Regions from separate parts of the Paenibacillus sp. GCM10027628 genome, predicted to be linked through region 1. Evidence: riboswitches for the same ligand, from Rfam matches in the RefSeq annotation. Region 1 holds a riboswitch; each other region holds the start of a gene.

Region 1 (3,271 bases):
TAATATTAGGTTATCAGCAAGCTATCTTTCAATTCTGGCGCGATAGTATCGGTACCCTAGGAACTCTAGTCTATCAATTCACGACTACAGGAGGATTTATCTCCTCTGGTTTCGCTGCAACAAGTTCAGTCAACATTGTAACACCTAATTCAATTACAACAACCATTAGTGCTACAGATATTAATGTTCCAAAAGGAAAACATACGTATTACTTAACGGTTGCAATACCTGCGACAAATCCTTCAGGTGCTGTTGGGAGCGGAGTCATACCGCCTACAGCCGCCAGTTTAGTCAATCCAACCGTTGTTAATTGGCATACCGCAGGCTTTGTAATCGATGAAAATGGAACCTAGAAGTAATGAACAGCCCAGGTATCTCAGGATACATGAAATATGCCGTTTGATCCAGGTATTGTAAGCGTCGGGTCTGCAAAGCTCTTTACAATCCAGTTCTTGGAGATACAAAGGAGTCCTTAGGGACTCCTATTTAAGAGAATCACAAGATAGAACGACAAATAGCAGTCCTCAAGGACGCTTATTTTGCATTAGGATCTCATGTATCAAGCTCATCCAAGAAAATTAGGAGTCTCTAAAGACCGCTATCCGAAATGTTCAGGCTCATTTGTCTCGGATAGCAGTCTCCAAGGACGCTTATTATTTACAGATAGACAGATCACATGCTCGCAAGGAAGAGGCTCTTCCCAGTTCTTAGTTGTCAAGCACCGGCATCTTGCTTCAACTGCATAATCATGAGAAAAACCGTCAGAGAAAATCCCTGACGGTCCTTTTTCGTGTAATCCATACATTTGTTTGCGACTTATGCGAAAATTAGCTATGGTATCTGCCTGCTTCAAATCTGTAACGATGGAAAACATCGCTGTTCACTCGTTTCCATTTACTTTTACGTCTGGAACGCTGTATACCATCGTTAACGCATCGATCACGTCACTTAGGGTCGAACTCGTTTAGAAAGGTGAGCCACACGACCGCTCTTGAAACTTATACTTTATAAGACCAAAAACCTTGTCTTTCACTTTTTTCAGGAGGATCATCCTTAATTGGGCATCTGGTAATCCTCCTGCAGCTGTCCAGTCCGATAATAAGGATAATCCATGGAATCTTGAATCTTCCGTACTGTCTCAGCATCCGTCAGCAGCTCCAACACATAAAGGCCCAGATCAATTGAGGTAGCGACACCTCCTGCTGTGATAAGATTACCATCCCGTACGATGCGTGCCGTGACAACCTCCTTGCAGTAAGGCTTTAATAAATCGTAAGCCGGAGGATTCGTGGTTGCTCTTTTTCCTTCCAGAAATCCCGCTGCGCCCAAGAGAAGAGCGCCTGTACAGACGCTAACCTTATAAGGAACATCTCTGGCTACTCGAATCCAGCTTACGAATTCCTCGTTAAAACGCAGCGATCTGGTGCCTCGGCCTCCAGGAATGAATATGAGATCATAGGAGGACAGATCAGGTCTGATGTGCTGAATGTTCATCGATATGCCCAGTTCATCCGATATTTGTTCGGATAGGGCACAAAGATCCCATGTGACATCCTTGTTGAGACCAAGGAATTTCATTCGTGTAACGGCATCATAGAAGCCGACGAAATCCAAGGTTGTCATTTGATCAAACAGGATAAAAGCCATTTTCATTAGAAACACCTGCCTTATGGGATGTGGGTCAAACAAAAAAAGCATCTGATCAATGATCAAACGCTTGCCCAGGCGTACGGCTTATGAACGATGTGCTTCCCCATGGTTATGCTCCATGTTTACGCCAGTTACACATCATATACGGATTATTTTCATTCTAATGGGTAATTCCAAAATTTTCAAGAAACTGAATTAATCTTTGCGCTGCTTAAGTACCGGCAATGTTTGAATCGGATCCAAGCCCCCGGAAATGTCCATTATATTTCCCGTAATAAAATCAGATTCTGGCAAACATAGGAAGCCAATCACCCTTGCCACATCTTCGCCCGTTCCAGGGCGTCCTACCGGCGTTTCCCCGTCAGCTTCCTGACGTGCTTCCTCCATCGTACGCTCCTTGTTGCGGCCGCGAATATCTCCAGGGCAAATCATATTGACTGTAATGCCATTAGCCGCTTCTTCCTCAGCCAATGTCTTGGTGAAAGAAACAAGTCCTACCTTGGCAGCTGCATAAACAGCACGATGCGTCCATCCCCTCGCCTCAGCAGCTTTTCCAAAGCCAAAGTGGATGATACGGCCCCACCGACGCTCTCTCATCATCGGCAGAACCAGATGGTCGAGTTCCATTACACCAAGCAAATTACCGCGTGTCAAATATTCGATCTCATCCATTTGATAGTCGGCAAAAAAACGTCGTTCTCTGAAAAAAGGTCCGGCGTTGTTGACGAGAATATCAATGGGCCCAAGCCCTGCGTTCGTCTCATCCACCATCCGGACGATGTCCTCCCGCTTGGCTACATCGCCTTGCACAGCCATACTCCGAACGCCGAGCTGTTCCAATTGCTTGACCAGCAGTGACGCTTCCGCTTCACTGTTGACATAATTGACCGCGACATGGCAACCTTGATTCGCGAGCCTGATCGCCGTCATTTTCCCCAAACCTTTGGCGCTTCCTGTAATCAGAACCGTTCGGCCTCTCAAATCCATGTTCCTCTTACCCCTTTGCATCGCTTGCCGTAATGTAACTAAAAGCTACTGTTAAGGTTCGGCATACCATGTCAAATCCCTCCTGCAGATCGTTAATATTCGATCTTACATTTTCAACATGAATGTGTTCGCCCGGCACTGGCTCTTGTTGCATCAGGTCATCCAACATCTCAGCGTTAATATAATGAATTTCCATATTCCGCTGGTTGCGCAGCCGGTCGAGGGGAGCTTTATAATCCATTTTCAAATTGTAGAGCTGATGCTCAAGAGGACCGTGGATATGGTGCTCATGCATACGACGAAGCACGGTAAAATATGAAAAACGGGATTTCACGGTTTCCGTCTTCATTTCAAACAAATCGTTCATAAAGGTCCCCAACTTGTCGAGGATCGAAAATAGACGGATAAAGGCATTTTTATAAAAATAAACAAAACGATGATAGTCTTCCAGTTCGAGCGGATTCATTTCCTCCAGAAAAGCTTTGCTTATATGTTCCGCATAACGCTCGCAGCAATACTTGCTTTGCTCCAGCTCATCAAGGGCGTCGAGAAACCCTTTGCTCCAGATCGCGAGCCGATGGTGTCGCTTATAAGCTGAAGTCTGATGCGTTCGCTCATTCGCTTCTAACGACCG
Region 2 (3,271 bases), on a different contig from region 1:
ATCGCGCGCAATGTTTTCCACGATGTCTACGTACTCGCATCCACCGTAGTATCTTTTGCCTGGGTAGCCTTCTGCATATTTATTCGTCAAAACCGTACCCATTGCTTCCAATACCGCTTGGCTTACGATGTTCTCGGATGCGATCAGCTCGATTTTGTCGCGTTGACGGCCGAGCTCCAAATTCATAGCTTCCACAATTGCCGGATCTTGCTTTTTCAAAAAGTCTGTCATGAGTAATTCCTCCCAATTTTTATAATCAAATTTGATCTTTATCAGACAAATCCGTTTAACAATCTTCGTTCGGTGCCGCCTCAAGATACCGTTGATCAGCCGTTTCTGCCGTGTAGACAGCCCTTGTACCGCCAATCAGCTTTGGACGTGTATAGGCCATGGTTACATACGCATGACCAATCGAGCGCACGGGCGGTCTGGCCGGCACCGCGACACGACGCAAGTGCATTCCGATCAGCGTGCTGCCAATATCGATGCCTGCGTGCGCCTCAATCGTCTCCACGACGACAGGCTGCGTAAAGTGCCTATATGCATAGGAGGCCATCGAGCCCCCCGCCTTCGGCACAGGAATAACCGATACCGGAACTAGAAGCGGATATCGCGTGAGCATCTCCTCTTCGACGACGAGCGCGCGGTTCAAATGCTCGCAGCATTGAAATGCAAGATGCAGCCCGAACTCGCGGCTTATGCGCAGTGCGGTTTGAAAGATGGGCTCAGCCGCATCCAGCGTCCCCGACGTCCCGATCCGATGTCCGAGAATTTCGCTCGTGCTCGTGCCAACGACAAGGATTTGCCCGGGCCGAAGCCCACCGACCCCAATCAGCTCCCGCAGATTTGTTTCAACCGCTCCAGCGATCGCACCGAGAATGGAATCCGTCATAAAAAGCCCCTCCCCGTAATTAAGGATGAATGGCGAAACGATCTTCGATGCTTTTCACTTTATTAATCCGGTTTTGATGACGCGGGCCTTGCGAGAATTCGGTTTCGAGCCAAATTTTCACGATTTCCTCAGCAACCCCGGGTCCGATAACCCTCTCACCCAGCGCAAGTACGTTCGTATCGTTGTGCTCACGAGTCGCTTTAGCGGAGAAGAGGTCACTTACCAGCGAGCAGCGGATGCCCGGAACTTTGTTCGCGGCAATCGACATGCCGATGCCCGTTCCGCAAATCAGAATCCCTTTATCGGCTTCGCCTGCTACGACTCGCTCGCACACTTGAAGCGCGTAATCGGGATAATCCACAGAATCCGCGCAGCTGCACCCGAAATCTATGACTTGGTGACCCATGGATTCAATAAAAGGAATGATGACATCTTTCAAACGATAGCCTGCATGATCTGCGCCTAATGCAATTTTCATGAGTAAAACGCTCCTTTGCTTGTTCGAGTTCGACCCTCCTATTATATCCCAAAGCTCACCAGAAAACGAAAAAAAGAGCAAGACACGCGAAGAAACACGTGTTGCTCTTTTGCCCAGGCGACCGGCCGTATAGCTCGATGCTCCATTGTGGTTAGTCCCACTCGTCGCCAGTTACATCGAGTCTTGATCAATATGTTTATTTTAGCGCATTCTGCTTGGCCTGTAAAGATGGATCGAGCGGATCCGCTCAGACACCAAGAACGCCTACCAATTAGTTGGATCCGCCTAGCTGTCTGCGCATTTTTTCGATCAGCTTATCGAGACTGCGTCCAATTTCTTCAGCCGTTTGCCGGTATATGTCCATCGATCCGCCAAAAGGATCTGAAATATCATAATCCGGAATCGAATTTTCCAGCTTAAAAATGCGGCTTCTTTCTTCGACGGAAATGGCTTGTGAAAGAGCTTGCTTGAGCTGTAGTTCCGTAACGAGCTGCTCCCGCTCCTCAATCGCTTGTAAAATAAGAGGATCGTCTTCCACATACTCTTTAAGTGTAAATGTTTTATCAACTGCATTAGGAAAACGTTGAATCACAGAGCGCTTATGGCCGACCGTCATCGTCAAAATCAGATCCGCCCATTTTACTTCGGACTCCTGAATCGACAGCGAGCTAATCTGTTCGTCGAAGCCTGCTTCCTTGAGAATCGAAGCGCTATTGCGGGATATCGGTCCCCCCGTCATAGCGGAAACGCCAGCAGAACGAACCTCAGCCGCAAGCCCCTCTTTGTGCACCCTGATACGCAGCAAACCTTCTGCTAACGGACTGCGGCACGTATTTCCTGTACATACAAATAGAATTCGCAACTTGAGATCCTCCTTAGAGTTTTCCGTTAGGAAAACTTTCTTCGTAATCATGTGCTGAGTTTTGCGATAACACTCCGTAAACTATTGTATCACAGTAAAAACTTGATCCCAAACGCCAGCAAAATGAGTCCGCCAAACGCCTCGCCGTATTCGCCAACCCATCCGCTTACTCGTCTTCCAACGAGCAGCCCGGCTATAGACATTAAACCGCCGAATGCCCCAAAAATAAGCACCGTTAGCAAAATATCCGTGGCAAACATCCCGAGCGATACACCAACGGAGAACGAATCAATGCTTACACTCAGCGCAAAAATCGTTAAACCCCAGATCGTCCGATGATCAAAAGATTCCGTTTCTCCACCTCGAATGGAGCTGTAAACCATATGTGAACCTAGCAGAATAAGCAAACAACCGCCTGCCGCAGTGGCTACATTGCCGAGAAGCGAGCTTACATAATGCCCCATAAACATGCCCATTAGAGGCATAAGAACATGAAAAATACCGATGACGATACTTATTTTTAAAATATCCAACAAACGAACGCCCTTCATCCCGATGCCGATTCCCAGAGAAAAAGCATCCAGCCCCAAAGCGATCGCCATAATTATAATCGTAACAAGCTGCCCAATTCCTATTGAAGATGATGCGAGCATGCGCGATCCCCCTGTCCACGTGTTCTATCCCAACATATGCGGACAAACAGGGAAACATGCTAGCTAAGAGTCTGTCAGGTTAATGACGCGAGAAAATATCAGACAGACTCCTTAAACGCGTACAAGCCGATAACCGGCCGCTTTGCGCAGACGATTCATAATCGCAAGTCCAATTCCCGTCTCCGGGCAAGCCTCGGCAGCAATATAACGGATGCCTTCTTCATCAAAACGGCGCAGTGCCGCATACAACTCCTGTGCAATCGACTCAGGTCGAGACAAATAGCCGCATGCGATAACAAGATCCGCATGGTAGCGTGAAGCACGTTCTTCAAAAGTAAGAATCCCTGTGGACTCTCCACGAGCTTTTGCTGCATCAATATCACTTT
Region 3 (3,271 bases), on a different contig from region 1:
GATACGTATTTTGGGAAATTGAGCCAGAAATTTTTGTAATATGCCTGGCAATCGATAGCTGGCGGTGGGCTCGGTGACACCTAACCGGATGTGCCCCGTTTCGCCCGACTGCAGATCCGACATACTCGTTTGCAATTGTTCCAGATCTTTTACAATTTGCACGCATTGTTCGTGAAACAGCCTGCCCGCTTCGGTTAAGCGGATTTTTTTCCCCCGCTCGATCAATTGAACGCCAAGATCGGCCTCCAGTTTCTGTATTTGCATCGTGACGGTGGACTGGGCATAGTTCATGGCTTCGGCTGCACGGTTAAAACTTCCGTGAATCACGATCAGTTGAAAGGTTTTCAATGTTTTAAGATCCATCCTGGGTCACCTCTGGTATCAAGATCAATAATATTGAATTCGATGTTTAATTAATTCAATTATACAAAAGGATAGCCGCGATATAAACTAACATTGAACCATACACAGACAAGGAGTGATCCATCATGGATATGACCAATAAAGTAGCTCTCGTTACTGGCGGCGGTACGGGAATCGGCAGGGCGACCAGCCTGCTTCTAGCGAAACGCGGAGCTATCGTCGCAGTCAACTACTCACGGTCCGCTTCTGACGCGGATGAAACTGTACAAATAATCCGAAGCGAAGGCGGGCGCGCGATCGCGATTCAAGCCGATGTTTCGAAAGACCAGGAAGTAAGAAACATGGTCGAGCTCATTGTTCAGCAATTTGGGACAGTCGATCTGCTCGTTAATAATGCCAGCATCACCCGCCACATCCCTTTGGACGACCTGGAGGCCGCGACGGAAGACGTATGGGATGAGCTGTACGCAGTGAATGTCAAAGGGATGTTTAACTGCGCGCGAGCCGTTGCTCCCTGGATGAAGAAAAGTAAGCAAGGTGCCATTGTGAACGTCGGCAGCATAGCGGGAATAACCGGAGTGGGCTCCTCACTGCCTTACGCCGTATCTAAAGCTGCGGTGCATGGACTTACCAAATCGCTATCACGCGCACTGGCGCCGGAAATCAGAGTGTGCAGTGTGGCGCCGGGAGCCGTCGCGACAAGATGGTGGTCAGGCCGGGAGGAGCAGATGCAACGATTAAGCCCTAATTTGCCGCTGCAGCGCATTGCAACGCCCGAAGATATCGCCCAATTCATTTGCTCAGTGCTGGAACAAGAAGCGATAACAGGTCAGGTCATTACCGTGGATAGCGGACAGACCTTGTAGCGGCGGAACGGTTGGCGGAGATGAACGACCCATTGATACTCTTCGCCATTACTGCTACTATAAATATAACAGATTGTCTATATGTGACTGGCGGAGCATGGGCAACCATGGGGGAGCATATAGAGATAACGGCCGTACGCCTGGGCAGAGGTAAGGGGAATATCCCCTTGCCTCTTTATGTTTTCATAACAGAAAGGATGATGAGACAATGACAAACCCGTTCATCTTGGATGGCCGACGTGTGGCGGATGACATTCAATTGAAATTAAAAGTTCGGATTGAGGCTCTAGCTGAAAAGGGGATCAAACCGTGCCTTGCCACCATATTAGTGGGGGATGACCCCTCATCGGCAACTTATGTGCGTATGAAAGGAAATGCGTGCCAACGCCTTGGTATTGATTCTAAGCGCGTATATTTAGAAGCGCAAACAACGACCGCTGAATTGATCGAGGTGATTCGTCAGTTGAACGAGGATTCCCAAGTTCATGGCATCCTGCTTCAGCACCCCGTACCTGGGCACATCGATGAAAGAGCTGCTTTTGAAGCCATTGATCTTAAAAAAGATGTGGACGGCGTAACTACATTAGGTTTTGCTCAAAATGCCTTCGGTTTAGCCGCTTATCCTTCCTGTACGCCGGCTGCAATCTTGGCCATCCTGGACTATTACCGGATTCCCATTGAAGGCAAGCATGCCGTTGTGGTTGGCCGCAGTCCCATATTGGGCAAACCTGTTTCCCTTATGCTGCTCAATCGCAACGCAACCGTGACAACATGTCATTCCAAAACGAAGAATTTGGATCAAATTGTACGCTTAGGAGATATCGTTGTCGCTGCTGTCGGCAAGCCTAAGTTTATACAAGGAGATTGGATTAAGAAGAGAGCAGTCGTCATGGATGCCGGGTATAATCCGGGAAACGTAGGTGATGTCGATTACGAAGCATGCCTTATGCAAGCATCCGCCATTACGCCCGTTCCGGCCGGTGTCGGTCCGGTAACGATCGCGATGTTGTTGAAGCATACGGTAGATGCAGCTGAACAAGCATAGAAGGAGAGGCATACTGCCAGATCGCAGTATGCCTCTTTATGTTTTTAACGGAATGATGCAGTTATTTAATTTCAAGCAGCTCGAATTTGATGATTCCCATCGGTGCATCTACATGGATGATATCGCCCACGGACTTACCGAGCAACGCGCTGCCCATCGGGCTTTCGTAAGAGATTTTATTTTCCGATGCATCGGCTTCGGAAGGACCCACGAGTCGATATTCGATCTTCTCGGCGAATTCGATATCGTTAAGGATGATGGTTGAACCGACATGAACGGTTGACGTATCCGTGTTTTGAACGACACGGGCCTTTTTTAACATTCTTTCGATGGATAAAATTCTCGTTTCCATGAAGCCCTGCTCTTCCTTGGCCGAGTGATATTCGCTGTTCTCTTTCAAATCTCCATAGCTGATCGCGGTTTTAATGCGGCTGGCTAATTCTCTGCGTTTAACCCCTTTTAATTCTTCAAGTTCCTGCTCTAATTTCGCCAATCCTTCTGGGGTTAAAATAATTTCATCGTTTGACATTTCTACATCTCCTAATTCATGGTACATTTCTTGTAAACGTCCTTTATTGCCTCTATTCTACAGTGAACCTCTCTCCAATGAACTGGAGAGCTTCTCAGATCATCGAGACTCGTAACCTCGTCTCTCCTTGAAGGCTAGTTCCTAGCCTGATTTGATTGGTCTGGCTACGATACGTTTTTCAAGGCTAGTTTCAAAATGTTAATGGCAGCATTTTCATCGCGATCTGCTACATATCCACAAGGACACTGATGGATACGAACAGCGAGTGATTTTTTGACGATTTCACCGCAGTTTGAGCATCGTTGTGATGTGCCCGATGGATTCACTTGCACAATTTGACGCCCGGCACTTTCAGCCTTGTACGCCACGAATTGAACAAGTTGATTCCACCCACTATCTGCAATGCTTTTGGTGAGACGTAAAGATTGATTGTAATCCAAGCCCTGGCTAGATGCACTTGCCCACAGG

What was found. Region 1 has a riboswitch for ZMP and ZTP ahead of ACFQZT_RS20315 (DJ-1/PfpI family protein). Riboswitches for the same ligand answer to the same signal wherever they lie in the genome.
Region 2: linked by a shared signal. The riboswitch ahead of rpiB (ribose 5-phosphate isomerase B) and the one ahead of ACFQZT_RS20315 (DJ-1/PfpI family protein) in region 1 are both predicted to bind ZMP and ZTP.
Region 3: linked by a shared signal. The riboswitch ahead of ACFQZT_RS11425 (bifunctional 5,10-methylenetetrahydrofolate dehydrogenase/5,10-methenyltetrahydrofolate cyclohydrolase) and the one ahead of ACFQZT_RS20315 (DJ-1/PfpI family protein) in region 1 are both predicted to bind ZMP and ZTP.

What each region holds. Positions count from the first base shown of each region.
Region 1 is NZ_JBHTHA010000029.1:50,073-53,343, reverse strand. Features, by position in the region: gene ACFQZT_RS20320 (hypothetical protein) at 1-353, shown strand, start outside; gene ACFQZT_RS20315 (DJ-1/PfpI family protein) at 1,054-1,653, opposite strand; ZMP/ZTP riboswitch at 1,713-1,795, opposite strand; gene ACFQZT_RS20310 (SDR family oxidoreductase) at 1,846-2,631, opposite strand; gene ACFQZT_RS20305 (Cthe_2314 family HEPN domain-containing protein) at 2,645-3,271, opposite strand, start outside.
Region 2 is NZ_JBHTHA010000016.1:19,991-23,261, reverse strand. Features, by position in the region: gene ACFQZT_RS15430 (serine hydroxymethyltransferase) at 1-231, opposite strand, end outside; gene ACFQZT_RS15425 (TIGR01440 family protein) at 287-892, opposite strand; gene rpiB (ribose 5-phosphate isomerase B) at 912-1,370, opposite strand; ZMP/ZTP riboswitch at 1,475-1,555, opposite strand; gene ACFQZT_RS15415 (low molecular weight protein arginine phosphatase) at 1,642-2,232, opposite strand; gene ACFQZT_RS15410 (manganese efflux pump MntP) at 2,322-2,885, opposite strand; gene ACFQZT_RS15405 (L-threonylcarbamoyladenylate synthase) at 2,997-3,271, opposite strand, start outside.
Region 3 is NZ_JBHTHA010000010.1:62,353-65,623, reverse strand. Features, by position in the region: gene ACFQZT_RS11435 (LysR family transcriptional regulator) at 1-363, opposite strand, end outside; gene ACFQZT_RS11430 (SDR family NAD(P)-dependent oxidoreductase) at 489-1,229, shown strand; ZMP/ZTP riboswitch at 1,303-1,382, shown strand; gene ACFQZT_RS11425 (bifunctional 5,10-methylenetetrahydrofolate dehydrogenase/5,10-methenyltetrahydrofolate cyclohydrolase) at 1,438-2,274, shown strand; gene greA (transcription elongation factor GreA) at 2,336-2,803, opposite strand; gene ACFQZT_RS11415 (RNA-guided endonuclease InsQ/TnpB family protein) at 2,968-3,271, opposite strand, start outside.